Regions from separate parts of the Klebsiella sp. CSG-1 genome, predicted to be linked through region 1. Evidence: riboswitches for the same ligand, from Rfam matches in the RefSeq annotation. Region 1 holds a riboswitch; the other holds the start of a gene.

What was found. Region 1 has a riboswitch for cobalamin ahead of btuB (TonB-dependent vitamin B12 receptor BtuB). Riboswitches for the same ligand answer to the same signal wherever they lie in the genome.
Region 2: linked by a shared signal. The riboswitch ahead of cbiB (adenosylcobinamide-phosphate synthase CbiB) and the one ahead of btuB (TonB-dependent vitamin B12 receptor BtuB) in region 1 are both predicted to bind cobalamin.

The regions. Positions count from the first base shown of each region.
Region 1 is NZ_JBWNLD010000012.1:154-15,290, forward strand. Features, by position in the region: gene murI (glutamate racemase) at 1-712, opposite strand, end outside; gene btuB (TonB-dependent vitamin B12 receptor BtuB) at 657-2,525, opposite strand; cobalamin riboswitch at 2,593-2,772, opposite strand; gene trmA (tRNA (uridine(54)-C5)-methyltransferase TrmA) at 2,888-3,988, shown strand; gene AC007G_RS23380 (YijD family membrane protein) at 4,032-4,391, opposite strand; gene fabR (HTH-type transcriptional repressor FabR) at 4,407-5,042, opposite strand; gene sthA (Si-specific NAD(P)(+) transhydrogenase) at 5,239-6,639, shown strand; gene oxyR (DNA-binding transcriptional regulator OxyR) at 6,622-7,539, opposite strand; gene argH (argininosuccinate lyase) at 7,817-9,190, opposite strand; gene argB (acetylglutamate kinase) at 9,293-10,069, opposite strand; gene argC (N-acetyl-gamma-glutamyl-phosphate reductase) at 10,076-11,080, opposite strand; gene argE (acetylornithine deacetylase) at 11,259-12,410, shown strand; gene ppc (phosphoenolpyruvate carboxylase) at 12,665-15,137, shown strand, end outside.
Region 2 is NZ_JBWNLD010000002.1:483,388-498,524, reverse strand. Features, by position in the region: gene cobS (adenosylcobinamide-GDP ribazoletransferase) at 1-121, opposite strand, end outside; gene cobU (bifunctional adenosylcobinamide kinase/adenosylcobinamide-phosphate guanylyltransferase) at 118-663, opposite strand; gene AC007G_RS06920 (cobyric acid synthase) at 657-2,180, opposite strand; gene cbiB (adenosylcobinamide-phosphate synthase CbiB) at 2,276-3,235, opposite strand; cobalamin riboswitch at 3,393-3,554, opposite strand; gene cobD (threonine-phosphate decarboxylase CobD) at 3,636-4,721, opposite strand; gene amiC (N-acetylmuramoyl-L-alanine amidase AmiC) at 4,736-5,989, opposite strand; gene argA (amino-acid N-acetyltransferase) at 6,217-7,548, shown strand; gene recD (exodeoxyribonuclease V subunit alpha) at 7,711-9,549, opposite strand; gene recB (exodeoxyribonuclease V subunit beta) at 9,546-13,094, opposite strand; gene ptrA (pitrilysin) at 13,091-15,137, opposite strand, start outside.

The sequences.
Region 1 (15,137 bases):
GCCAGACGGTACGACGCGCAATCGCAGCACCTGAATCGATCATCCGCGTCCCTTCCGGCAGCACCTGCTGCAGCTCTTCCTGTAAGAGAGGGAAATGTGTGCAGCCCAGCACAACCGTATCAGGCGGCTCCGCCATTCGCAGCCACGGGCGCAGAATACGCCGCAACTCCTCCAGCGGGACCGGTTCGCCGTGCAGCTTCGCTTCCGCCAGCTCAACGAGTTCAGCGGAACCCAGCATCTCTATCTTACATTCATTTGCGAAACGGCTTATCAGCTCGCGGGTGTAAGGACGCTTGACCGTTCCACGCGTCGCCAGCAGACCAACAATACCGTTCGCCGTTAAACGCGCCGCGGGTTTAATCGCCGGGACGACTCCCACGACAGGAAAAGCGAATTTTTCACGAAGGGCGGGAAGAGAGACTGTGCTGGCGGTGTTGCAGGCAATGACGGCCAGCGCCAGCGGATAACGTTGTTGAACGGCAGTGACAATTTCGAGCACGCGTTCAACGATAAATTCTTCACTCTTCTCCCCGTAAGGAAAAGCGACGTTATCGAAAGCGTAGATATAATGCAGATTCGGCAGAAGCTGCCGAATCTCATGATAAACCGACAACCCACCGACGCCGGAGTCAAACACCAGCACGGTGGGACGTGGATCAGAAGGTGTAGCTGCCAGACAAGTAGTATTCTCGTCCTGCAGTTTGGTAGCCATAAGCTGTCTCGTAATCTTTATCGAACAGGTTAGCTATTTTACCACGAACTGTCAGGTGATCGGTGATCGGATACGCGGCAGAAACATCAACAGTGCTGTAGCTTGGCAAAATGCGCTGCGTATTATTGTACTGAGACGTGTTGTTATCGTAGCGCTTACCGTAATACTGCCACGATACATCCATATCGACGTTGAACATTGTCCAGTCCAGCTGGTACTTCGCCTGTCGCTTAGAACGTCTGGCCAGGACTTCACCATTGTCATCATTACGCGGGTCGACGTACTGCAACGTGACGCGGTGGCTGAAAATGCCGGTGTCGATATTACCGGTCCACTCAACGCCTTTAATGGTTGCGGCATTGATATTGTCATACTCACCTTCATAGGTGACAGGATCCGAGTAATAGGTAATCAGATTGGTGATCTTGTAATGATACGCAGACAGGCGCCAGTCCAGTGGCCCGGTGAGACCGTCAAGGCCGGCTTCCCATTGTTGGGACTCTTCAGGCTTCAGGTTCGGGTTTGAACTGATGCCAAAACGGGTCGAACCAAACTGCTGTCCCAGCGAAGGCGCGAGGAAGCCGGTACCATAGCCGAGGGTCACGCGATAGTTTTCCACGAATTCCCAACCGGCGGTGGTCTGCCAGGTCCCGTGCCAGCCAAACTGCTCGTCATGGTCTTCGCGACCGGACGCTTCCAGCGTAACATCGCCAAACTGCTGCTGACCGGTCAGATACAGGCCGGTGTTATCACGCTTGTAGGTATCCGATATGACCGTATCCGACGAGGTCAGGCGCTGCTGTTGCCAGTCGACGCCGGCGCTCACCGAACCGTGGCCAACAATAACGTTATTTCCCCACTGCAGGTTACGCTGAGTCATCCGATCGAGCGTCGTACCATCATTGTAACGGCCGTATATGCTGCTGTAGTTGTAGTCTTTGACCTTCTGATAGCTGGCAATCAGTTGTGAAGAGTAGATCCCGGAGCTGAATGTCAGGCCCGCGTCCCAGCTCTGGTTATAGAGCTGCTCTTCATCTGCACTGTAGGCAGGGCTGTATGGCGGGCTGCCCAGATCGTAATCGCTATTATTGGTATAGCTACGCCCACGGAAGAAACCGTTCAGGTTATCGTTAAATTTATGTTCAAGACCGCCCCAGAACGCTTTGCTGCGGAAACCATCGCGATCCTGATCGTGAGACCAGCTCGAGTCAGGCTGAACGTTAAAGCCCTTATTGCCCTCATAGGAACCGGCGACCGTCGCCACCGTATCACCGAAGCGATGGCGAAGCGTGCCGTCGTATTGCTGATAGCCTTCAGAACCGACGCCTGCGGTAATCTTAGATTCTTCTTTATCAGAGTGGGTGATGACGTTAATTACGCCGCCCATCGCGCCGGAACCATAAATAGCCGAACGCGGGCCGCGGATGTATTCCACGCGTTGTACCAGAGAAAGCGGTATTTGATTGAGGTCAGGATTGTTTGTAATACCGGGGCGCGGCATGGGAACGCCATCGATCAGCACCAGAACCTGTTTGGCCTCGGTACCGCGGACAAATAAAGAAGAGCTCTGTCCCATTCCCCCGTTCTGGGCAATATCCACCCCCGGCAGTCGACGCATAACGTCATTCAAATCCTTCGCCTGCCAGCGATCGATATCTTCACGGGTGACCACATCGGTCGGTGCAAGAACCGTATTGACCGGCTGTTGAAAACGATTTGCTGTCACCACTAACGTATCTGAATTGCTGTCTTGCGCCCAGCCAGAAAATGCCGTGACGGAGAGAGCCGTCATCAGCGAAGCTTTTTTAATCATTGTAAAAGCATCCGTAACATATAAAGGATGCCGCTGGTTTCATCAGTAGCACGCGATGATAGAAACCAAATGCGACGTATTCCGGCAGGTCTTCGGGCTTGGGGCGTGTTATGGATGAGGACTTCCCACCTGATATCGGCAGTGTCTGCATAATGCGTTCATCCCACCTTCCTTACCGCTGCGCGTCAGCCCCAGATTTACACTGGGTTCCCTTTTAACTCACAGGACCGGTTACACAATGCTATAATTAGAAACATATAGATGTCCAGACTTCTATAATTATATTTGATCCCTTATCCGGGCTGGACATCCCCTGCGCTTTCCCTACAATCCCCGCGTACTTATTTTATTCAGGATGCATCATGACCCCAGAACACCTTCCGACCGAACAATATGAAGCGCAGCTGGCAGAAAAAGTCGTCCGTCTGCAAAAAATGATGGTGCCTTTTGCCGCGCCGGTTCCGGAGGTGTTTCGTTCGCCGGTGAGTCATTATCGTATGCGTGCTGAATTCCGCCTGTGGCATGACGGTGACGACCTGTACCACATCATGTTCGATCAGCAGACGAAATCCCGGATTCGCGTCGATAGCTTCCCGGCGGCAAGTGAGCTCATCAATCAACTGATGGTCGAGATTCTTGACGGCGTGCGCGATAACCCGGTTCTGCGCCACAAACTATTCCAGGTCGATTATCTGACGACCATGAGCAACCAGGCCGTGGTATCGCTGCTGTACCACAAAAAACTCGACGATGAGTGGCGTCAGCAGGCCGAGATTCTGCGCGATGCGCTGCGCGCGAAAAACCTCAACGTGCATCTGATTGGCCGGGCCACCAAAACCAAAATCGAGCTCGATCAAGATTACATCGATGAGCGTCTGCCGGTTGCCGGCCGCGAAATGATCTATCGCCAGGTAGAAAACAGCTTCACTCAGCCGAATGCCGCCATGAATATCCAGATGCTGGAGTGGGCGCTGGACGCCACCAAAGAGGCGACGGGAGATTTACTGGAGCTGTACTGCGGCAATGGTAACTTCTCGCTGGCCCTGGCGCGCAACTTCGATCGCGTACTGGCAACGGAAATCGCCAAACCGTCGGTCGCGGCAGCGCAGTACAACATTGCGGCTAACCATATTGATAACGTGCAGATTATCCGTATGGCGGCGGAAGAGTTTACGCAGGCCATGAACGGTGTACGAGAGTTTAATCGCCTGCAGGGTATTGACCTGAAAAGCTATCAGTGTGAGACGATTTTTGTCGATCCGCCGCGCAGCGGGCTGGATAATGAAACGGAGAAGATGGTGCAGGCGTACCCGCGTATTCTGTACATCTCCTGTAATCCGGAGACCCTGTGCCAGAATCTGGAAACCTTAAGCCAGACTCATGACGTCACGCGTCTGGCGCTGTTCGATCAGTTCCCGTACACCCATCATATGGAATGTGGCGTACTGCTCACGAAAAAGTAAGCACCAAACACCCGGCAACGCAATGTTTGCCGGGTAACGAGGCTTACTCTGCCGCCGTATCCTTACGGTTACGAATCCGGTAGCCGATCCAGAACACGGTAATCACCGACAGCACGGCCGGGAAGAAATTGGAGCCGATATCCGGATATTCCGCACGTACCACGGTGCTATACAGCAGAACGCCGAGAATAAAGCAGGCCGCCGCCAGGCCAGGCAAGCCCACGGGCATACTGCGGTTCTGGTAGCGCTGATGCAGACAGTAAACTGTCAGCAGCAGAGACAGCACCGGGAAGATGGAAAAGGGAACAATCGAGCTGAACAGCGCGGCGAAGGTTCCATTAATGGATAAACCAGCGATCAGCGCCAGTAGCAGCGTACCTTTATCTTGAACTGAGTGTTTCATTGCTCGTCCTTCACGTTATTCGGAATGATGTGACATTTTTTCTTGTTCGCGGCGATACCAGTAATACGCGCCTTTCGAGATCATTCTGAGCTGCAGTACCAGTCGCTCTTCCAGCTGCCGGCGCTGTTCAGGACTGACGTCCAGCGCCTCAGCGCCGGCGCTGAAAACGATAGTGACCATAGCTTCAGCCTGCGCTTCGGTAAAGGCGCGCGGCATATGGTTTTCGATTTCTAAATAATCGGCAAGTTCCGCGATGAAATGTTGAATTTCACGCGCCACGGCGGCACGAAACGCCGCGGATGTGCCAGAACGTTCCCGTAACAACAGACGGAAAGCGTTTGGGTTATTACCTATAAATTCCATGAACGTGGAAACCGAGGTGCGAATCACGCTGCCGCCTTTGGCGATACGCTGCCGCGCCTGGCGCATCAGCTGGCGTAGCATGAGCCCGCTCTCGTCGACCATCGTCAGACCGAGTTCGTCAACATCGCGAAAATGGCGATAAAAGGACGTTGGTGCAATCCCCGCCTCGCGCGCTACTTCGCGCAAACTCAAGCTGGCGAAACTCCGCTCAGCACTCAGCTGGCTGAATGCGGCTTCGACCAGCGAACGTCGGGTTTTCTCTTTTTGTAGTGCTCTTACGCCCATCACGATGTCTGAATCCTTCCAATAGACCTGTTGGCACTATACCAGAGATTAAAACTAATCGGTTTAGCCAGGTTTGTGAATGATTGTTTACGAGCCGAATCTGCTTTTATGCCGCAAAAAAGCACAACGATAATTGGGTTAAAGCCCGGCGAATGTTATCATCGTGTTTATTTTATGTATAAAACAGGTGAGTAATGCCATGTCACACTCTTGGGATTATGATGCAATAGTGATTGGTTCCGGTCCTGGCGGTGAAGGTGCTGCGATGGGACTGGTTAAGCAAGGAGCGCGCGTCGCCGTTATTGAGCGCTATCATAACGTCGGCGGCGGCTGTACCCACTGGGGTACCATCCCGTCGAAAGCCCTCCGCCATGCCGTCAGTCGTATTATCGAGTTTAACCAAAACCCCCTCTACAGCGACCATTCCCGTCTTCTTCGTTCTTCCTTCGCCGACATTCTTAACCATGCCGACAGCGTCATTAACCAGCAGACCCATATGCGTCAGGGGTTCTATGAGCGCAACCACTGCGAAATATTGCAGGGCAACGCGCACTTTGTTGATGAACACACGCTCGCCCTGGAATGTCACGACGGTACCGTCGAGACGATCACCGCCGAGAAATTCGTCATCGCCTGCGGCTCCCGTCCGTATCATCCGGCTGATGTCGACTTTTCCCACCCGCGCCTGTACGACAGCGATTCTATTCTCAGTCTGCAGCACGAGCCCCGCCACGTCATTATCTACGGCGCCGGGGTGATTGGCTGTGAGTACGCGTCCATTTTCCGCGGTATGGAAGTCAAAGTGGACCTGATAAATACCCGCGATCGTCTGCTGGCATTCCTCGATCAAGAGATGTCCGACTCCCTCTCCTATCACTTCTGGAACAGCGGTGTGGTTATTCGCCACAACGAAGAGTACGAGAAGATTGAAGGCGTTGATGACGGCGTGATCATGCATTTGAAATCGGGTAAAAAACTGAAAGCAGATTGCCTGCTGTACGCCAACGGGCGTACCGGTAACACCGATTCGCTGGCGCTGGAAAATATTGGTCTGAAAACCGATAGCCGCGGCCAGCTCAAGGTCAACAGCATGTATCAGACCGCGCTGCCGCATATCTATGCCGTAGGCGACGTCATCGGTTATCCAAGTCTGGCATCAGCCGCTTACGATCAGGGTCGCATCGCCGCGCAGGCGCTGATTAAAGGTGAGGCTTCTGCCCATCTGATTGAGGATATCCCCACCGGCATCTACACCATCCCGGAAATCAGCTCCGTCGGTAAAACGGAGCAGCAGCTGACTGCCATGAAGGTACCGTACGAAGTGGGTCGCGCGCAGTTTAAACATCTGGCACGGGCGCAAATCGTCGGCATGAGCGTGGGCACGCTGAAGATCCTGTTCCATCGGGAAACGAAAGAGATCCTTGGGATTCATTGCTTTGGCGAGCGCGCGGCCGAGATTATTCATATCGGCCAGGCGATTATGGAGCAAAAAGGTGGTGGCAACACCATTGAGTACTTCGTCAACACCACCTTTAACTACCCAACCATGGCGGAAGCCTATCGGGTTGCTGCGTTAAATGGCTTAAACCGCCTGTTTTAACGCTTTGTCGAAATGGCCATCCATGGTGCTGCGGATGGCCTCCGCCAGATGTTCGTAGCGGCTGCGCAGCGGGGAGCCGGGGCGGTAAACTAACCCGATGGTTCGTCTCGGTTCCGGCTTAATGCACGGAATATAGACCACGCCATCGCGTTTTCTCTCCTGCGGCACCGCTAACGCCGGCAGCAGCGTGATACCGCTACCTGCGGCCACCATGTTGCGCAGCGTTTCGAGGCTGGTCGCGCGGAAATGCGTATCTTCATCCGCACCGGCCTCAAAACAGAACCCCATCGCCTGATCGCGCAGGCAGTGGCCATCTTCCAGCATCAGCAGTTTTTCCCCGGCCAAATCGGACATCGGCACGCGATCGCGATTTGCCCACGGATGATCTTGGTAGATTGCCAGCATCATCGGCTCGTCAAACAGCGGTACCTCGATAAAGGCCTCGCTCTCTTTCACCAGCGCGAGGATCGCGCAGTCAAGCTTGCCGCTGTCCAGTTGAGCCAGCAGCTGATGCGTTTGGGCTTCATGCAGGTACATTTCCAGCTTTGGAAACGTCTGGTGTAGCATCGGTATGATTTGTGGCAACAGGTAAGGGCCAATGGTCGGAATCAGGCCAATATGCAGCGGCCCGGACATGGTCTCACCCTGTTGACTTGCCATTTCCTTGAGCACTTTGACTTCGCGTAACACGGTACGCGCCTGATCCACCAGCAACAGTCCGGCCTGGGTAAACAGCACCTTACGGCTGGTGCGCTCCAGCAACATGACCCCAAGTTCATCCTCCAGCTTACGGATTTGTCCGCTAAGCGTGGGTTGGCTGACGTGGCAGGAGTCCGCCGCGCGCCGGAAGTGGCGGTGCTCGGCTAGCGCAACCAGGTATTCAAGATCGCGAATATTCATTATTCATCCTCCGTCGCCATGATAGTTCATGGCGATAGATAGCATAGCAACGAACGATTATCCCTATCAAGTTTTCTGTTCAATAATAAACCCAGAAACGAGGCGAAAGTCAGAAAATCACGACATTGCCTCAGCATATTCCCTGACCAGATAACTAAAGCCAACGTGAACTTTTGCGGACCTTGTGTCCGCTTTTTTTTTGCATAAAAAAGCCCGGACATAGCCCGAGCCTCTTTTCTCACTCATCCCGCTGGAATCATCCAGGGGCGGCGAGGATTTACACCAGACGCTGTTTCGCGTCAGCAATCGCCTGGGCAACCTGCTTCGGCGAAACGCCGCCTTTTGCCGAGCGCTTATCCAGACAAGATTGCAGCGACAGAATCGGATAGACATCGTCGGCAATCACGCCGCTAAACTTCTGCAGGTCGGCCAGCGCCAGATCTTCCAGCGGTTTGCCCTGGGCAATCGCTTCAACAACCGCTTCCCCGACAATATGGTGCGCTTCACGGAACGGCACCCCTTTCGCAACCAGATAATCCGCCAGTTCGGTCGCATTCGCGTAGCCCTGCTGCGCCGCCTCTTCGCAACGCGGACGCTTGACCTGAATGCCATCCAGCACCAGCGCCGCCATATGCAGGCAATCAAGCCAGGTATCGAGCGCGTCGAACAGCCCTTCTTTATCTTCCTGCATATCTTTATTGTAGGCCAGCGGCAGACCTTTCAGAGTCATCATCATCCCGGTCAGGGCGCCCTGAACGCGGCCACATTTTCCGCGGATAAGTTCGAGCGCATCCGGGTTCTTTTTCTGCGGCATCAGCGAGGAACCGGAGGTGACGCGATCGGATAACTCAATAAAACCGGCTTCGCCCGTATTAAAGAAAATCAGATCTTCGGCGAAACGTGACAGGTGAACCATGCCAATCGACGCATCGGAGAGCAGCTCCAGTACGTGGTCACGGTCAGAAACGCTGTCCAGGCTATTGCGGGTCGCCGACGCAAAGCCCAGCCAGTCGGCCAGCTGCTCGCGATCGATATCATAGGCGGTACCCGCCAGCGCACCGCAGCCCAGAGGACTGACGTCCAGACGCTTGAGGGTATCCTGCAGGCGGCTTTCATCGCGCGCCAGCATCTCAACGTAGGCCAGGCACCAGTGGGCGAACGTCACCGGCTGCGCACGCTGCAGGTGGGTATAACCCGGCATAACGGCATCCTGGTTGTTCTGCGCCGTATCCACCAGCGCGCTTTGCAGCTGGCGGTTCGCAGAAAGCAGCTCCGCGACGGTATCTTTACACCACAGCTTCAGGTCGGTTGCGACCTGATCGTTACGGCTACGACCGGTATGCAATTTTTTACCCAGCTGGCCCACTTTGTCGATCAGTTTACCTTCCACCCAACTGTGGATATCTTCCGCATCGCTTGCAAGAATTTGCTGCGGATTTACCCGCACCTCTTCCAGCAGCACGCTTAATGCCTCTTCCAGCTGCTGCTGCTCAGCGGCACTCAGAACGCCCACCGTCACCAGCGCTTTAGACCAGGCGACAGAGCCAACGATATCCTGCTCCGCCAGACGATAGTCAAAGCGCAAAGAGTCGTTGAACTGCTTGAACCGCTGATCTGCTGCCTGAGTAAAACGCCCGCCCCAAAGTGCCATAACCATTTCCTTAAATTCGTTTAGTTCTGCCGGGTGACGCTTCGCTAACCCGACCTACAGTCTTGTAGGCCCGGCAAGCAATACGCCGCCGGGCATGAAATATTAAGCCAGAATACGCGTGCCGATAGGCGTGCCATTAAACAATGCCGGCAGCTGTTCCGCGTGGCGCCAGGAGGCGATATCCACCGGACGGCCCAGCGTCCGCGCCGCATCCAGCGCGGCATTCACCTTGACGATCATGCCATCAGTGATAATGCCTTGTTCGATCAGCTGCTCCGCCTTCGCCGCGGTCATTTCCGCGATGCGCTGGCCTTTACCATCGAGAATACCGCTGACATCGGAAAGCAGAATCAGATCCGCGCCAAGGGTCGCCGCCAGCGCAGTGGCCGCCTGGTCAGCGTTCACGTTCATCAGTTGCCCTTCATCGGTCACGCCGATCGAACTGACCACCGGCAGGTAGCCGCCCGCCAGCAGCGTGTTAATCAGCGCCGGCGATCCCGGCTGCGCCAGGCCAACGTGGCCCAGCTCTTCATCAAGCTGAGTGACCTTCACACTGTCACCATCGCCAAGGAACAGGCCAACGGACGCAATATGGTGTTTCTTCGCCCATGCCAGCAGCGTCTTATTCGCAGTTCCCGCCAGCGCACCGGTAATAATGTCGATCTGATCCGCAGGCGTCACCCGCAGACCGTTTTTCTTGTTCACCGGCAGGTTGAGTTGCTTCATCAGCTCATCCACCACACAGCCGCCGCCGTGCACAATAACCAGCGGGCGATGATGCGTTTCACGATAATTGACCAGCGCGGTAAACAGACGCTCCAGCGCTTCTTCGCTGTCGAGTAAAACGCCGCCGAGTTTGATAATTAATGGGTTCATCATCACACCTTAAATAAGAGACTGCGTTTCAGCGAAGCCGAAACGAATATTCGCGCACTGGACTGCCTGCGCCGCCGCGCCTTTCAGCAGGTTATCTTCCGCCGCCACCACGATAATATGCTGGTCCTGAACCGCAAAACCGATATCACAGAATGGCAGACCTACGACGTTTTTCAATGCGGGCACGCCTTTATCGTATAAACGTACCAATGGCTTATCGGCATACGCCTGCTGGAACACTCCGGCAACCTGCTCTTTGCTGACGCCTGGCTTCAGGCGGCAGGTAATGGTTTCCAGAATCCCACGTTTAAAGTTGCCGAGATGAGGCGTAAAAATCACCTCTGCGCCAAGATGGGTCGAGATTTCCGGGTGATGGCGATGGTTGAACACACCATACGGCTGCAGGCTGACTTCACAGAAGCTATTGCCGATGGCCGCTTTACGACCCGCACCGCTGACGCCGCTGGTCGCGTTGATCACCGGCCACTGGCTAAGATCCAGCAGGTCCGCATCGATCAGTGGCTTCAGCGACAGCTGAGCCGCTGTCGGATAGCAGCCCGGTACGGCGACCAGATTCGCCTCTTTCAGTTTGTCGACGCTCCACTCTGCCAGGCCATACACCGCCTGCTCAAGCAGGGCCGGATGCTGATGAGTAAAGCCGTAATATTTTTCGTAGAACGCAGCGTCGTTTACGCGGAAGGCGCCGGATAAGTCGAATACCACGCAGCCTGCGGCAAGGAACTGCGGCGCCAGGTCGTGGCTCACTTCATGGGCGGTAGCGAGGAAGACGACATCCACCCCGGCGCTAAATTCGCTGATATCTGACATCGGCTGCAGCGGTAAATCCACAATGCCTTTCAGCTGCGGATGCAAATCGGAAATGAATTTCCCTGCATCATTACTTTGCGCGGAGACCGTCAAAGCGGTTATGGTCATATGAGGATGGCGATTTACATAGGTCACTAGCTCTGCGCCGGCATAACCGCTGGCACCCACAATCAGCGTCTTCAACATCGGGGCTCTTCACCTTCTTACGTCATATTTGTCCAGGAAGCATTTCTCTTCCTCACCCTGTTAAGCCGTAAGCACTTTCCCTACACTTTATGGGTTTTCTTACGCTCAACGATAATGTATTTTTATTCACTAATACTGCATGAATATTGATACTATCATGACCCGAGGTGTGTCAACAATGAAAAACAACTTACCACCCTTTATCGAGATTTACCGCGCATTGATCGCCACACCTTCTATCAGCGCAACCGAAGAGGCGCTGGATCAAAGTAATGAGACTTTAATCAATTTACTCGCTGGCTGGTTCCGCGAAATTGGCTTCAATGTCGAAGTGCAGCCGGTGCCGGATACGCGCAACAAATTCAATATGCTGGCCAGCACCGGCCACGGCGCTGGCGGCCTGCTCCTCGCCGGACATACGGATACCGTTCCTTTTGATGACGGCCGCTGGACCCGCGATCCTTTCACCCTCACCGAGCACGAAAACAAGCTGTACGGCCTCGGCACCGCCGACATGAAAGGCTTTTTTGCCTTTATTCTTGATGCCCTGCGCGATGTCGATGTCAGTCAGCTGAAAAAACCGCTCTACATCCTGGCTACCGCCGATGAAGAGACCAGCATGGCCGGCGCCCGTTACTTTGCCGAAACGACCCTGTTGCGCCCGGATTGCGCCATCATCGGTGAACCCACCTCACTGCAGCCGGTACGCGCGCACAAAGGCCATATGTCCAACGCCATCCGTATCCAGGGGCAGTCCGGCCACTCCAGCGATCCGGCGCGCGGCGTCAACGCTATTGAGCTGATGCACGATGCCATTGGTCGCATCATGCAGCTGCGCGACTCGCTGAAAGAGCGCTATCACTACGATGCTTTCACCGTACCGTATCCGACGCTCAACCTCGGGGCTATCCATGGCGGCGACGCCTCAAACCGCATCTGCGCCTGCTGCGAGCTGCATATGGATATTCGCCCGCTTCCGGGCATGACGCTCAACGATCTCAACGGACTGCTGGATGAAGCGCTGGCACCGGTTAGCGAGCGCTGGCCGGGTCGCCTGACCGTCTCCGAGCTGCATCCGCCGATTCCGGGCTACGAATGCCCGCCGGACCACCGGCTGGTTCAGGTTGTTGAAAAGCTCCTCGGCGCACAAACTGAAGTCGTGAACTACTGCACCGAAGCGCCGTTTATCCAGACGCTCTGCCCGACGCTGGTTTTAGGTCCTGGCTCCATTAACCAGGCCCACCAGCCGGATGAATATCTGGAAACCCGCTTTATCAAGCCGACCCGTGAGCTGATTACGCAGGTTGTCCACCATTTCTGCTGGCACTAAAGCCTGCGGATCCCGCCTCTTTTCCTGGGGCGGGACGGTGATTCTGGTCACATTTCCATAAGCAACGCTTATCAAGCGACGTCTGAGTTAAATTTCGCAAATTGCCGCCATTTATTCGTTTGCTGAAGCGATTTCGCAACAATTGACGTGGGGGTTTTTACGTGGCTTTATAAAAGACGGCTGCTTATCCGCCGCTCAACGTTGCAGAGTGCCGGGTATAACAAAATAAAATGAGATGGGGTGTCTGGGGTAACATGAACGAACAATATTCCGCTTTGCGTAGTAATGTCAGTATGCTCGGTAAGGTGCTAGGCGATACCATCAAGGATGCACTGGGAGAGAACATTCTTGATCGTGTCGAAACTATCCGTAAATTGTCCAAGTCTTCTCGCGCCGGCAATGAAGCCAATCGCCAGGAATTGCTCACCACGCTGCAAAACTTGTCCAACGACGAGCTGCTGCCGGTCGCTCGCGCCTTCAGCCAGTTCCTGAACCTGGCGAATACGGCGGAGCAGTACCACAGTATTTCGCCAAACGGCGAAGCGGCCAGCAATCCGGAAGTGATTGCCCGCACCCTGAGAAAACTCAAAGACCAACCCCATCTCAACGAAGATACCATTAAAAAAGCGGTGGAGTCCCTGTCTCTGGAGCTGGTATTAACCGCTCACCCCACCGAGATCACCCGCCGTACGCTGATCCACAAAATGGTGGAAGTGAACAACTGCCTGAAGCAGCTTGATAATAAAGATATCGCGGATTACGAACACCATCAGCTGATGCGCCGTCTGCGCCAGCTGATCGCCCAGTCATGGCATACGGATGAAATCCGTAAGTACCGCCCGACCCCAGTTGATGAAGCGAAATGGGGGTTTGCCGTAGTTGAAAACAGCCTGTGGGAAGGGGTACCAAACTACCTGCGTGAGCTGAACGAACAGCTGGAAGAGAACCTCAACTATCAGCTGCCGGTTGACTTTGTACCGGTGCGCTTTACCTCCTGGATGGGCGGTGACCGCGACGGTAACCCGAATGTGACCGCCGATATCACCCGTCAGGTGCTGCTGCTGAGCCGCTGGAAAGCCACCGACCTGTTCCTGAAAGATATTCAGCTGTTGATTTCCGAACTGTCGATGGTCGAATGTACCGACGAACTGCGGGAGCTGGCCGGCGCGGAAGGCGCGCAGGAACCGTACCGTTATCTGATGAAAAAACTGCGTACCCAGCTGATGGAAACGCAGGCCTGGCTGGAAGCTCGCCTGAAAGGACAGAAGCTGCCGAAACCTGCCGGCCTGATTACCCAGAACGAACAGCTGTGGGAACCACTTTATGCCTGCTATAAGTCGCTGCAGTCCTGCGGCATGGGCATTATTGCCAACGGCGAACTGCTCGATACCCTGCGCCGCGTGAAATCGTTCGGCGTACCGCTCGTGCGTATCGATATTCGTCAGGAAAGCACCCGCCATACCGAAGCACTGGGAGAGATGACCCGTTATCTCGGTATCGGCGATTACGAAAGCTGGTCAGAAGCCGACAAACAGGCTTTCCTGATCCGCGAACTGAACTCCAAACGCCCGCTACTGCCACGTCAGTGGGAGCCGAGCAATGAAACCCGCGAAGTGCTCGACACCTGCCGGGTGATCGCCGAAGCGCCGCACGGATCCATCGCCGCTTACGTGATCTCCATGGCGAAAACGCCATCCGACGTGCTGGCAGTTCACCTGCTGCTGAAAGAGTCCGGTATTGGCTTCGCCCTGCCGGTTGCGCCGCTGTTTGAAACCCTGGACGATCTGAACAACGCCAATGACGTCATGACCCAGTTGCTGAACATCGACTGGTACCGCGGCTTTATTCAGGGCAAACAGATGGTCATGATTGGCTATTCCGACTCAGCGAAAGACGCCGGCGTGATGGCCGCCTCCTGGGCGCAGTATCAGGCACAGGACGCGTTGATCAAGACCTGCGAAAAAGCCGGTATTGAACTGACGCTGTTCCACGGACGCGGCGGCTCTATTGGTCGCGGCGGCGCCCCGGCGCACGCGGCGCTGCTTTCTCAGCCCCCGGGAAGCCTGAAAGGCGGCCTGCGCGTCACGGAACAAGGCGAGATGATTCGCTTTAAGTACGGTCTGCCGGAAGTCACCATCAGCAGTCTGTCGCTGTACACCAGCGCCGTGCTGGAGGCCAACCTGCTGCCGCCGCCGGAACCCAAACCGGAATGGCGTCACATCATGGCCGAGCTCTCCGACATTTCCTGTGAAATGTACCGCGGCTACGTGCGTGAAAATAAAGACTTTGTCCCTTATTTCCGCTCCGCGACGCCGGAGCAGGAACTGGGTAAACTGCCGCTCGGTTCGCGTCCGGCAAAACGTCGCGCTACCGGTGGCGTCGAGTCCCTGCGCGCCATTCCATGGATTTTCGCCTGGACCCAGAACCGTCTGATGTTGCCGGCCTGGCTGGGCGCAGGTACCGCGCTGCAAAAAGTGGTCGAAGATGGCAAGCAGAGCGAACTGGAAACCATGTGTCGCGACTGGCCGTTCTTCTCTACCCGTCTGGGCATGCTGGAAATGGTGTTCTCGAAGGCTGACCTGTGGCTGGCGGAATACTACGATCAGCGTCTGGTGAAACCGGAGCTATGGGAACTGGGCGCGGAGCTGCGTGAGCTGCTATCCAACGGGATCAAAGTGGTGCTCGATATTGCAAACGACTCCCACCTGATGGCCGACCTGCCGTGGA
Region 2 (15,137 bases), on a different contig from region 1:
CGACCAGCGGAAAAGTGACGATCCCCCGGACATACCGATCGATCTCAAGCCCCTGAGACCAACGATCCGGCACCGGTAAGCGGCTGAGAAAAGAGAGCGTTGCCCAGAATAATTTGATCATTTAATTTTGACTCCAATACCTGATACCACCAGCCAGACCTCATCTGCCGCCGCCGCCAGGCGCTGGTTAACCCGGCCGGCAATATCGCGAAAATGCCGCGCAAGGCGGTTTTCCGGGACAATCCCCATCCCCACTTCATTGGTAACCAGCACCACTTTTGCCGGGCAGCGCTGGCACGCCACAATCAGCGAATGAATCTCATCGTCTATCATCCGCTCCATTGCCGCATAATCCCAGTCGTCCGGAGAGATCTCGCCCCCCTGAGCAAACAGCATGTTGGTCACCATGGTCGTCATACACTCCAGCAGCACGGCTTCTTGCGGGTCGTTACGCGGCGTAATAACCTCATCGAGATGGTGCCAGCGTTCGACGGTGCGCCAGTGCGCCGGGCGGCCATCGCGGTGATGCTGGATCCGCTGCGCCATTTCGTCATCCACGATTTGCGAGGTCGCGAGATACAAAACCTGCGGTGAATCGGCGACGAGCGCCTCGGCGTGGCGGCTTTTCCCGCTGCGGGCACCGCCGGTAACCAGAATCAGCATGATGGCTCCTGATGCTGCTGCATGATGTGATAAATCTTTTCGATATCAATATGCTGGCGCATGGCGGCGGCCAGGATATCGAACTGTTGCGATTTGTATTGCGCATAGTGAAGGGCGGTATCCAGCGCATCCAGCCCTTTGCGCCGACGCAGGCCGTTGACCAGCGCGCGGGTGAAATCATCGCTGTCGAACAGGCCGTGCAGATAAGTCCCGAATACGAGTCCGTCATCCGTCATTGCGCCATCCGCCACCAGCTCGCCATCTTTCTCCAGCTGCATCAACGGACGGCAGCTCCCGTTAAGGATCGTTTCCCCCATATGAATTTCGTAACCTCGCACCCGCAGGGCAGACGCGCCCGCCAGCCAGTCCGGCAGCGCGCTCGCCATTGTCGCGTCGACCTGAGTGGTGGTTTTATGTCGGGCAAACTGCGTCACGGTATTGAGCAGACCGAGGCCGGGCTGCGTCCCCAGGCCGGATTCCACCTCATCGACAATCGTCTCACCCAGCATTTGATAGCCGCCGCAGATCCCCAACAGCGGAATCCCCTGCTGACGTGCCTGCAAGACGCCCGCCGCCATCCCAGAGTCGCGCAGCCACAGCAGATCGCCCAGCGTATTTTTACTGCCGGGCAGGATAACCAGATCGGCCTGCGCCAGCTCCTGCGGGTGCCGCACGTAGCGCACGCGGACATCCGGCTGCGCCGCCAGCGCGTTGAAATCGGTGAAGTTTGAGGTATGGGGAAGCTGAACGACCGCGATGTCGATCTCGCGCTTCGCGGTGCTCAGATACTTCCCTTTCTGCAGCGCCACGCTATCCTCATCCTCCAGATCGACCTCCAGCCACGGCAGTACTCCCAGTACGGGGACGCCGGTTAATGCTTCGATCTGTTCGATTCCGGAATAGAGCAGCGCAATGTCGCCGCGGAATTTATTGATAATTACCCCTTTCACCCGGGCGCGCTCCTGCTCCTCAAGCAGCGCCAGCGTCCCGTAGATCGCGGCAAAGACGCCCCCTCTGTCGATATCGGCAACCAGGATCACCGGGCACTGCGCCATCTCCGCCATCCCCATATTGACGATATCGCGATCGCGCAGGTTGATCTCCGCCGGGCTACCGGCCCCTTCCAGGACCAGCACATCATACTCCTGCGCCAGGCTGCGATAGACTGAGAGGATCTGTTCGCGCAGGCGCGGTTTATACTCGTGGTAACTCACCGCATCCATATTCGTCGCCACTTTGCCCATCAGCACCACCTGAGCTTTCAGGTCGCTGGTGGGTTTCAGCAAGACAGGGTTCATCCGCACGTCGGGTTCGATACCGGCGGCCTCGGCCTGAAAGATCTGCGCCCGGCCCATCTCTTTGCCGTCCGCCGTGATCCCCGAATTGAGCGCCATATTCTGCGATTTAAACGGCGCCGTACGCCGGCCATCCTGATAGAAAATGCGGCATAAACCGGCCACCAGCACGCTTTTACCGACATCGGACGCCGTCCCCTGCAACATAATTGCCTGCGTCATGAGGCCTCCTCGTTCGCGTTTTCTCGCATTATTTTCCCATCCTGCTCTGTTATGTTGCCACTGCCCCGCTGCCAGAAGGTGATGCGGATTTCTCCTCAGGCCATCCCTGTCCATAGATACCGTGCGGCCATAAACATCACCAGCGCCAGCGTCGAGGCGACCCACATCAGGCGCAGGGCACGGGGAATATCCTCGGGCGAAATATCGCGTACGGCGTCGCCAATCCAGGGTTTGTCCACCCGCTGGCCAAAATAGTCATTCGGGCCGCCGAGCCGGATGCCTAACGCGCCGGCGACGCTGGCTTCCGACCACGCGCAATTGGGGCTGCTGTGCTGATAGCGATCGCGCCAGCCGATACGCAGGGCGCCCGCGGCGTCGTAGCGACATAACCACGCCGCGAGGCTGAACAGCAGCCAGCTCAGACGCGCGGGAATACAGTTCGCCACATCATCAAGGCGGGCGCTGACCATACCAATGGCGCGGTATTTTTCATGTTTATACCCCACCATGGAGTCGAGGGTGTTGACCGCTTTATAGGCCATCGCCAGCGGCGCGCCGCCCAGCAGCAGGAAGAACAGCGGCGCAATAATGCCATCGACGGTGTTTTCTGCAACCGTCTCCACCACCGCGCGATTGATCTGTTCAGGTTGGAGCTGCGCGGTTTCGCGCCCGACAATCCAGGAGAGCTTTTCCCGGCTGAGCGCCACATCGCCCGCGCGCAGCGGACGTTCGACTTCCCGGGCGGAATCCGCAAGGCAGCGCCCGGCCAGGAGCGTAAAGATCATCCACACTTCAACTCCCCAGCCCAGCCAGGGATGGAGGCTTGCCGCCAGTTTCAGTAGGCTCCAGGAGAGGAGCCAGGTCAGGCCAACCACCGTCAGCCACATCAGCGCGCCGCCAACGCGCAGCGCACGGTCGCTATGGCAATACCGGCGTACGATACGTTGAGTCAAGGTGATGAGATTGCCGATCCAGCGTACCGGATGCGGCCAGCGCGGCGGGTCGCCGATGAAAAAATCGAGAATCCAGGCCACGCACCAGGCAAGTAACGTCATTGCCCGGGCCTCGTTGCCGCCCGCCAGCGGGCGGCAATGGATGAATGGAGTCGTACCGCCATACCCTGTTCCTGTTCAGGGTGGTCGGGGTGTAAAGGTGCGCCTGACGCCGTCTTGCGACGGCACGCATCTGAGCAACCCACTTCCCACCGAAGTTGTTGGTAATGACCGACAGGCAGGTTTTCTGGCTTAGCGTCATCCTCGCCCGCCCTTCCCGGATTCGCGGCCGGTGGTATTTACGGGGTCGTCAGCATCACAGCAGCGGGGGCTGCGGAGGCGTTTCACCCCCTTCCCTTGCACCTGTTGGTTATCCTGCGGCTGCATCCGGACGCTCGTCAGACCGGGTATCTGAAGCAACAGGCGGCCTATTATGCCATACGGAGAAGCCGGTCGCTTGCAGTCAGAGGGGAGCGGCAAGGATAGCGCAGAGCGCCGTAAGCAGCAGTTGATTCTCCTCAGGGCTGCGAATCGCTACGCGGTAATAACCGTTTCCCAGTCCCGGATAGTTAGCGCAGCTGCGAATCAAGATATGCTGCTGCAGCAACGCCTGCTGCAGATCGAGCTCCGGGAGATGGCAACGTAAAAAGAGATAGTTCGCCCGCCCCGGATAGACGCTCAGGCCGGGAAGCTGACGGAGGGCCTGATAGAACCGGCTTCCCTCCTGCGCCAGCCATCGCCAGGTGGCCTGCTGATAGGCGCGATCCTTAAGCGCTATTTCCCCCGCCAGAGCGGCAAACGCGTTGATCGACCACGGCATTTGTTTCTCGCGCAGTCGGGCCACCGCCCGTTCATCGCTGTTAACCAGGTAGCCCAGACGCAGGCCGGGAATGGCGTAAAATTTGGTCAGCGAGCGAAGCACCCAGATATGCGGATTGTTTTGCAGAAAGGGGATAAATCCCGGCTGGTCAGGAATGAAATCGATAAACGCTTCATCAAGAATCAGCGCGATACCGGCGTCCCGGCAGTGGGCGGCAATCGCCTCAAGCAGCGGGCGCTCCGGCAGCAGGCCGGTCGGATTATTGGGTGTACAGAGGAACAAACAGTCCAGCTCTGGCGTCAGCGCCTCGAGAATCGCGTCGGTCAACTGCCAGCCATCCTCTTCACGCAGCGCGAACTCGAGGATAGTGCAATCGACCGTCTGCAGCGCGCGGCGATATTCTGCAAAACCGGGTTTCACCACCATCGCCGTGCGCGGCTTTAGCCCGTGAACGAGCGTAAAAATGGATTCGGTTTCGCCATTGCCTGCCAGGATCCACGATGCGGAAATACGGTGGTGTTCCGCCAGCGCAAGGTGCAACTGCGGGTATTCAACGTCAGGGTAGCGCTCCGCCAGGGCCAGATTATCGATAAGCGCGCGTCTGACGCTTTCCGGCATGCCAAGAGGATTAATATTGGCGCTGAAATCCCGCAGCTGGTGCGCCTCAATGCCCAGCAGCGCAGCGGCTTCCCGGGTATTACCGCCGTGCGCGCTCTTCAGTAGCGCCATCTCCCGCTCCCGTATTATCCGCGCCTTGCCAGCGTGGCGCCATCGGCGAAGTAGGCTTTAATCCCCGCCAGAATCGACTCAGCCACCTGCTGCTGGAAGGTCGCCGTTTTCAGCTTACGCTCTTCTTCTACGTTACTGATAAACGCCGTCTCCACCAGGATCGACGGAATATCCGGCGCCTTCAGCACCGCAAAGCCCGCCTGCTCCACCTGATTTTTATGCAGATTATTGATTCTGCCCATTTTTTGCAGCACCGCTTTACCAAACTTCAGGCTGTCGGCGATGGTCAGCGACTGCACCATATCGAACATCGTATGGTCGACATAGCGATCGCCGCTCTTGCTGACGCCCCCGATCAGGTCAGAGGCGTTCTGGGTCTGCGCGAGGAATTTTGCGGCGGTACTGGTGGCGCCTTTGGTCGACAGGGCAAATACCGATGAGCCTCGCGGCTGTCGGCTGGTGAAGGCATCGGCGTGAATCGACACGAACAGATCGGCGCGCTGCTTTTGCGCTTTGGCCACGCGAACCTTCAGCGGAATGAAGACATCTTCATTGCGGGTCATGTAGGCCCGCATGTTGCCCTCTTTTTCGATGAGCGCCCGTAGCCGCCGGGCAATCTGCAGCACCACATCTTTCTCACGGGTATGGTATTTGCCGATCGCGCCGGAGTCTTCACCGCCGTGGCCCGGATCGAGCATGATCACAATAGGTCGGTCGCGCCCGGCTTTACCCGGCTTCGGCCCGCTTTCTGCAGGAGGGACCTGACGTTCGAGATCGCCCTTGTTGTAATCTTCCAGTAACGCCAGCAGCGGATCCTGAACATCGGTGGCGGTCGAAGGATAGAGATCCATCACCAGACGTTCCTTAAAGCCGGCCACCGGCGCCAGGGCAAAGAGCTGCGGTTTGATGTTCTGCTTGAGTTCAAAGACCATGCGCACGGTTTGCGGATCAAACTGGCCGACGCGCGCGGACTTAATATAAGGGTCATCATCGCGAATACTCGCCCCCATGCCTTTTAGCACGGAGTTAAGATTGACGCCTTCCAGATCGACCACCAGCCGTTCCGGATTGCTCAACGCAAACTGCCGATATTTCAGCACATGACTGGATTCTACCGTAACGCGCGTATAGGTTGACGACGGCCAGACGCGTACGGCGACGACCTGCGCGGCGGCCGCTAAACCCAGCGGGCTGACGCTCATTAACCACATTGCGCCCGCCCCCTGTAAAAAACGACGACGGCTTAATCCTGACTTGTATCCCGGCATGCCACTCCCAAGCAATAAAACGTATTGGTACTCAAAACAGACAGATTGACCGGAAACTTTAACGAAAGCTGCATAACCTGTCATCAATAAAAGGGTAAACAATCTTAGGCAACACGCATTTGATCACAGATTTTTATCAGTTTCGTCGCAAATTTAGACTTGCGTTTAACCACGAAACAGAATAAAAATACACTAATTACGAATAATCATGCATTGAGGGTTGAGTCATGGTGAAGGAGCGTCGCACCGAACTGGTAGAAGGATTCCGCCATTCTGTCCCCTATATTAACGCTCATCGGGGAAAAACGTTTGTCATCATGCTCGGCGGCGAAGCAATTGAGCATGAGAATTTCTCCAGTATTGTCAATGACATTGGCCTTTTACATAGCCTGGGCATCCGCCTGGTGGTGGTCTATGGCGCGCGTCCGCAGATTGATGCCAATCTGGCAGAGCATCACCACGAACCGGTTTACCATAAACAGACCCGCGTCACCGACGCCAAAACCCTCGAGCTGGTGAAACAGGCTGCGGGCATGCTGCAGCTGGAAATTACCGCGCGTCTGTCAATGAGCCTGAATAACACCCCGCTGCAGGGCGCCCATATCAACGTGGTGAGCGGCAACTTTATTATCGCTCAGCCGCTGGGCGTCGACGACGGCGTGGATTATTGCCATAGCGGACGCATCCGCCGTATTGATGAAGAGGCGATCCATCGCCAGCTGGATAACGGCGCTATCGTGCTGATGGGTCCGGTTGCCGTTTCCGTCACCGGCGAAAGCTTCAATCTGACCTCGGAAGAGATTGCCACCCAGCTGGCCGTGAAGCTGAAGGCGGAAAAGATGATCGGCTTCTGCTCTTCGCAAGGGGTTTACAACCAGGATGGGGTGATTGTTTCCGAACTGTTCCCCAACGAAGCTCAGGCGCGTGTGGAAGAGCTGGAGGCGGAAGAGGATTACAACTCCGGCACAGTGCGTTTTCTGCGCGGTGCCGTCAAGGCCTGCCGCAGCGGCGTGCGTCGTTGCCACCTGATCAGCTATCAGGAAGACGGGGCGCTGCTGCAGGAGCTGTTCTCTCGCGACGGTATCGGCACCCAGATCGTCATGGAAAGCGCCGAGCAGATTCGCCGCGCCACCATTAACGATATCGGCGGTATTCTTGAGCTGATTAGCCCACTGGAGCAACAGGGCATTCTGGTGCGCCGCTCCCGCGAACAGCTGGAGATGGAAATCGATAAATTCACAATTATTCAGCGCGATAACACCACGATTGCCTGCGCCGCGCTCTATCCGTTCCCGGAAGAGAAAATCGGCGAAATGGCCTGCGTCGCGGTGCATCCGGACTATCGCAGCTCATCGCGCGGTGAAGTGCTGCTGAACCGCATCGCCACCCAGGCGAAGCAGATGGGATTGAGCAAATTGTTTGTCCTGACCACCCGCAGTATTCACTGGTTCCAGGAGCGCGGCTTTACGCCGGTCGATATCGATCTGCTGCCGGAAAGTAAGAAAGAGATGTACAACTACCAGCGTCGTTCCAAAGTGATGATGGCCGACCTCGGCTGATGTCACCGCCCCGGATAACGGCGTAAACGCCTTATCCGGGCGCCCCTCCTCTGCCCCCCTGAGTCAGCGCATCCCACATGTAGCCCGGCTAAGCACAGCGCCAGCCGGGGAAAACGCTGACGCTTGAGTCGGCAATCCCCGGCGGGCAGAGGAAGGTTGAGATTACGCGCCGCTGGCGAAGATGTCCGCCAGCCCGCTGCGCCGCTCGGTACGGGCGACAATGGACTGGGTTAGCACCTGTTCATCGGCATAAATCGATAGCCGCTGTTTTGCCCGCGTGATCGCGGTATAGACCAGCTCGCGGGTGACCAGCGGTACGATTTTGGCGGGCAGAATCAACGCCGCATGGTCAAACTCTGACCCCTGCGATTTATGCACCGTCATCGCCCAGGCGGTGTCGTGCTCCGGCAAACGACTTGGCTGCACCGATTTAATGCTGCCATCCGGCATCGGGAACCAGACGCGCAGCCCCTCTCCTCGCTCCAGTGCAATACCGATATCGCCGTTAAACAGCCCCAGCGCGCTGTCGTTGCGCGAAATCATCACCGGACGCCCTTCATACCAGCGGGAATGCCTCGGCAGCGTTATCGCCCGCCGACGGTTAAGCATCTGCTCCAGCTGTTCATTCACCCCGCTGACGCCGTATGGGCCGTCGCGCAGGGCGCACAGTAGCTGAAATTCACCAAAGGCGGCGATCAGGGCCTCCGGCTCGGCCCGCTCGCGCAGTAGCTGCAAATAGCGACCGTACCCCGCCTGCGACTGCTCTAGCATGGCTTCATATTCTTCAGTCGTACTCAGCGGATGCAGCACAATATCCTCGAAGGCCTGGCGCAACGTCGCTCTGACGCCGTGGCGATCGCCGTTGTTCACGGCGCGAGCCAGGCTACCGATGCCGGAATGACTGCCAAAACGATAGCTTTTTTGCAGCAGGCACAGGCTGTCGCGCAGCGCGCCGGCAACATCACTTTCGCCCGCCGGTACCGGGTGGCCGGTCAACCTCTCCAGCTGCGCCGCTCGTCCGGCGGTATAGCCGGCATTGACCCAGGCACAAATATCCCCGAGTACCGCTCCGGCCTCCACCGACGCCAGCTGATCGCGGTCGCCGAGGAAAATAACCCGCCCGTGTTCCGGCAGGGCATCAATCAGCCGCGCCATCATCGGCAGGTCAATCATTGAAGCTTCATCCACCACCAGCACATCGAGATGCAGCGGATTGCCGGCGTGGTAGCGCATCCGTTGGCTACCGGGCTGAGCGCCCAGCAGACGATGCAGCGTGCTGGCTTCGGTAGGTAACAGCGCCTTCTGCTCATCGGTTAGCGGCAGGCGACGCAGCGCCTCGCCCAACGATTCCGTCAATCGTGCCGCCGCTTTCCCGGTCGGCGCCGCCAGTCGGATGCGGCAGCGCGGTTGCCGGGTTGTCTGAATCAACGCCGCCAGCAGCCTGGCGACGGTGGTGGTTTTCCCGGTGCCGGGACCGCCGGAAATCACCGAAATACGACGGGTCAACGCCACTGCGGCGGCAACCTTTTGCCAGTCGATCTCATCGCTGGCGGGGAAAAGAGCGTCCAGCGTTTGCGCCAGCAGGGCCTCATCAACGTCCACAACCTGGTTAGCTTCGTTGAAGAAGCGGGCAACGGTCAGTTCATTACGCCACATCCGGTTGAGATAGAGTCGGTCGCCGCACAGGACGATCGGCGTCGGACGTTCGCCGTCGCTGACGGCTTCCGAAGCAAGCAAAAGCGCAGACCAGTCATCGGGTACGCCCGCCTGGGCCAGCAGCTGTTCACGCAGTTCATTGGTTTTACCGCTCAGAAACTCGTCCGTCCGCAGACGCGATATCGGCAGACAAACGTGCCCCTCGCCAGCATCACGGCTGAGCACCGCCGCCGCCAGCTTCACCGCCGGATGCGCCTCTTGCGCCACCATCAGGGCAAACTGGACATCTAACGGGCGCAGCAGGCGCTGACTGGCCGCTTCCAGCAGCAGTTCATCCATCGTCATGACAGAACCTCCAGGACGTCTCCGGCAAACAGCGCATCGAGACCGTCAATCAGCGGCTGCACGGGACGGGTAGTGAAAATGCCCTGCTCGCCGCTCTGCCCGTCCATGCCGCGTAAAAAGAGATAAATCACGCCGCCAAAATGGCGTTCGTAGTCGTAGTCCGCAATGCGGTGACGCAGGTAGCGGTGCAGCGCCAGACTATAGAGCTGGTACTGCAGATCGTAGCGGTGCGCCCGCATCGCCTGTTCCATCGCCTGTCGGGTATAGGCCTCGCGGTCCGCTCCCAGCCAGTTCGATTTATAATCCAGCAGGTAATATCGGCCGTTATGGCGGAAAACGAGGTCAATAAAGCCTTTTAACATCCCGCGAACCTGGCGGAAGTCGAGGGGCGGGCAATCCACGGAGAGCGGATCGTAGCGGCGAATCAGCGCATCCAGACGCAGCGGTTCCAGCGGGCGTTCGATAGGCAAATAGAAGGCCATTTCGACCTGCTTATCATTCGTGGAAAGTTGGTTCAGCGCGATCCCGGCCCCCGGCAACGGAGTACGTAGCACATCATCCAGCCACTGCGTCAGCACCGGCGTCCACTGCTCGCCGAAGCCGCCGGACTGCAGTTTTTCCGCCATCCAGTCAGCCGGGACCGGTTGGGTAAAATCGAGATCTTCAAACAGGCTATGCAGGAATGTCCCCGGCGATGCGCCGCGCGGAAACTGATGCGGCGTAAGCTGCGGCTCCGCGGCGACGTCACCGACGCCGGCGGCATCAACGTCAAGGCGCGGCAACAGGTCCTGAGCCGCGCTCTGACCATGCTGCTGTAATCCGGAATAGCTGGTCACCCGCCAGTCATCGCTAACCTGACGCACAAGGCTCCTGGCGGACAGCGGCGGCAGCGTTTCCTGCGGCGCCTGCCAGGGCGTTGCATCCGGAGCGGTAGGCATTTGCAGCGCGATATCCTCGCCGCAGAAGGCCTGCAAACGCGCGGCCAGCCCAGCGGCATCCATGGCTTCGCCGCCCTGTAGCAGACGCCCGAGCGCGCTGTGATGAAAATCGCTGGCGCCGGGTTTGTCGCTGCGTCGGGTACTCAACGGGGCCACGCCGAGGCTACAGTGCCAGACCGCGCGGGTCAGCGCGACGTACAGCAGGCGCAAATCTTCCGCCAGGCGCTCCGCTTCCGCCAGCTCCAGACTGCCCTCATCCTGACCAAGATCGAGCACCGCGGCAAACGAGTCGCGATCGTGATAAAACGCCTGATCCTGTTTGCGGAAACGAGCAATAAACGGCAGCCAGACCAGCGGGTATTCCAGCCCCTTCGATTTGTGGACGGTGACGATTTGCACCAGGTGCTTATCGCTTTCCAGGCGCATCTGCTGACTGGACGCATTGCTGTCCGGTTCGGCGATATGCTGCGTCAGCCAGCGCACCAGCGCATGTTCGCTTTCCAGCTGGCTGGCTGCCTCCTGCAGCAGTTCGCTGATATGCAGGATGTCGGTTAAACGGCGTTCACCGCCGACCGTCACCAGCAGATTTTCCGCAATCTGCCGCGCGCTCATCAGCGCACGCAGCATCGGCATCACCCCGCGCTGGCGCCAGATTTGCCGGTAGATGCTGAACTCTTCAACCAGCGCGTCCCACGCTCGTTCATCCTGATTGAGGCGTTCAATATCCAGCGCATTCAAGCCGAATATCGATGTTGCCAGCGCACTGCGTAGCGTATTTTCTCGTTCGGGAGCCAGTACCGCCTGCAGTAGCCATAAAATCTCCTGCGCTTCCGGCGTGTCGAAAACGCTATCGCGATTAGAGAGATACACCGACGGGATCGCCAGCGCCCGTAAGGCATCCCGGATCAACGAGGCTTCCTGACGGTTACGTACCAGAACCGTGATATCGGAGGCCTGAACCGGCCGGGCTGCTTTGTCATTACGCCAGAGCAACGCGCGCCCCTGTTGACCGGCGCTTAGCCAGTCGCGAATTTGCGCCGCGCACAGCTGCGCCATATACGTCTGATAGTCACCGGATCCCACGGCCTCGCCCGGCATCAGCCAGATGTTCATTGCCGGAACCGCGTCGTTATCCACGGTAAAGCGCAGCCCGTGGTTTTTCCCGGCCGGTTTGACCGGCAAGAAAGGGATCTCCCGGAACATAAAGGGGTTATCGCTCAGGCTGAACAGGCGGTTAACGCTTTCAACCACCCCGGGAGCAGAGCGCCAGTTGGTATCCAGCGTATAATGAGCCGCCACATCGCCACGCGCTTTCATATAGGTGAAAATATCCGCGCCGCGGAAGGCATAGATGGCCTGCTTGGGGTCGCCGATAAGCAGCAGCGCCGTCTCCGGCTGCTGCCGCCAGATACGGCGAAAAATTCGGTACTGCTGCGGGTCGGTGTCCTGAAATTCATCAATCATCGCCACCGGGAAACGCTGACGAATGGCGCTGGCCAGCGCTTCTCCGCTCTCGCCGCGCAGCGCATCATCCAGCCGACTGAGCATGTCATCAAAACCGAGCTCGCCGCGCCGACGCTTTTCCCGGGCGACCGCTTCGCGGATCTCCACCATCGCCCTGGCGATAACCAGATCCGTCAGCGTCAGCGGAGAAGAGAGCAGCTCTTCAACCGCACTGAACAGCGGATGCACCGGCGGCTCACCGCCGGCTTTAGTTCGTTCATGTAAGAAGGCCTGCGAGAATTTCTCCAGCGCGTCAGGAAGCTGATAACCGAGCGTCTCTTCCTGCGCCCAGGCGTTGATTTTCTCTATCCACTTTCCCTGGTTGCCGCGATTGAACTTACGGCGGTCGAGACCGGAGTTCTCCAGCACCCCCTCAATCTCAGCAACCTGTTCCCGCCACTGTGTTTTCATGGCGTTAATGCGCGCAATAATGTGCTGATGGCGTTCGGCCAGCGTCTCTTCCGCTGCCGGCGGGGATTTGAGCTGCGGAGCTTCGCCCTGCAACCAGCGATCGAGGGATTTCAACAGATCGCGCGGACCTTTCCACGCCTCATGAATGACGGCGGCGATCTCCCGCGGCAACGGATAGCAATGTCGACGCCAGAAGTCTGCGCAGGCCTGGTAACGCAGCCGGGATTCATCTTCGATCAGCTGCTGCTCAAAGAGCATGCCGGACTCAAAGGCATTGAGACTCAGCATCCGCTGACAAAAGCCGTGAATGGTAAATACCGCCGCTTCGTCCATCTGTCGTTCCGCCAGCAGCAGCGTATTCGCCGCCTGGTTCTTATCCGCAATTTCAGCCAGCAAAGCGCTATAGAGGGGATCGGTCGCGCTGTCGCGCAGGCAGGCAATGCGCAGCTCGTGGATATTGCTGCGAATACGGCCGCGCAGTTCTTCGGTGGCCGCTTCGGTGAAGGTCACCACCAGCAGCTCTTCCACGCTGACCGCACGAGGAAAGGCGGATTCCCCGCCAAGCCCCAGCAGTAGCCGCAGGTACAGTGCGGCGATGGTAAAGGTTTTTCCGGTGCCCGCAGAGGCTTCTATCAAGCGCTCACCCGTCAAGGGCAAGCGCAGGGGATCCAGAGACTCGGCGGTTTCGGTCATTCGTTCTCTCGCATCAGGGGTAAGGATTTCTGCAATGCGCTGACGTTTTCCCAGACTTTGCCACCTTCAGGATGGACGTAATCGGTCTTGCCATTCTGGCTGCCGGAAATCTGGGACAATATCGCCATGCCTTGCGGAACCACCACCGTCTGATGGAAGAAGTCGGCAAGTTTTTGCGGCGTCAGCAGTTTTATCTGAGCCACTACTTTATCACGTGAATCGAAGCGCATATTACCGCGATCGAAATCTTTGCTCAGCTGCGAGGCTTCGCCGCCCAGGGTTTGCGGCGCCTGAGTCATCTGGCTTATCACCGCCTGCTGGATTTGCGCAAACTCTGCCGGGCTCATCGCCCGCAGTTTAGCTTCCGCGGTCGGGAAGAACGCCTGGAAGCGCTGCCAGAGGAAAGCAGGCTGTTTATCGCTGCTTTGCAGCAGGAAGCCCATCCCCCACTGGCGCCCGACGTTCATCGGGAAAGCAAAGACCGCGTAGCCAAGCTGCTCTTCGGTACGCAGCTGGTTATAGAACCACGGCTGAATAATCTGCCCGAGCAGGGAGCTGGCGGCGGAGCTGCTGTATTCATCCACGTTCGGCGGGGCGAAGACGGCGGCCAGCGCCGAATCGGTGCTGTTACCGGTTTTTTCAAAAATCGCCAGCTGCTGACTGTTGATCAGGACGTCTTTGTTGCGACACCACTCATTGCCATCAGATCCCAGCTGCTGCTGGATCTGACGCGCCATGGCGGTGGACTGTTCAGCGGTGAGGTTGCCGATCACCAGCAGCTCCGGGCGCCCTTTCGCTTTCAGGTTGTCGCGATAGGCCAGTACCTCTTGCAGGCTAATTGACGGCAGCAGCGCCCGGCGCTCCTCGCGCTGGAAATAGGGCACCTGGGACAACATCTGAACCGGCATGATCGCCTGGTCGTAGGCTTTACCTTTGTCCGCCGAGTCCATCATCTGCGCATACCAGGATTTGGCCTGCTCCAGCTGCTCTTCGGTCGGCGTATAGCTGAAATAGCCGTCCAGCAACGCGGTAAACAGCTGCGGCAGCCGCTGGGTATAGCCATTGGCATTGACCATTAATCCGTTATTGGCGCCGGTTGAGAAGGAGATGCCGCCCACCGCTGCCTGGTTGCTGAGCTGATCGAGAGCGATGCCTGCCAGATAGTCATTCAGCGCGAACATGACCTGGCTACGAGCGCTGTCCATGGCCTGCGGATTACGCAGCACCAGAGAAACGTCAGCCTTTGGCTCGCTGGCGAAGAACTGACTGGGCGCATAGACCACCCGCAGCGTCGGCTCATCAACGATCAGCTGCGGATGCGGGTAGGCTTTATCGCTTTTAATCAGCGTAAAATCGTCAGGAATATAAGGGTTCAACACCGGCAGCTTCAGGTCGATAGCGCTCGCCTTCTGCTGCCAGTCGCTAAAGGTTTGCGCGCTGATCTTGTCGACCTGATACGGCGCATTCACAAAGTAAGCGGTTTTGTTATGCGGCTCTTGCGGGCTGATATACCAGACGCGTGCATTTTGCGGCGTCATCATGGCCAGCCGGTCTTTAATCGCCTGCGGATCGTAGCGATCGGCGATGTTGACCACGTCCAGCGCATGTTCCACCGGTACGCGAATCATGGTGTCCGCCAGCCATTCCACGTAATCCATATCGCGGCTGATCGACGGATAGCGGAAATCAAGCGCCAGAACATGGGACAGCTCATCGAAATAGCGTTTGTCGATGCCCTGGCTACGCAATAGGTTGAGGTAGCTGAAGATCGCCGCCGCCACTTCATCACGGTGCGCCAGACCTTTGTCGGTCAGGGTCGCCGAAATCGCCAGCACGCCGCTGTTGCCGTTGACCGCCGGATCGGAGTCCGCGCGAATCCCCTCGACCAGGCCTTGCTGCTGCAGCCAGTCAGATAAGGTTCCCGGGCTGCGGTTGCCGATCATGTAGGTCACCAGCTCGTCGGTTTTGCTGCGGAATTGCTCGCTGTTGTTATCAATACGGAATTCAACGCGCAGCACTTTGCGCGGCATTGCCGGGACGTAG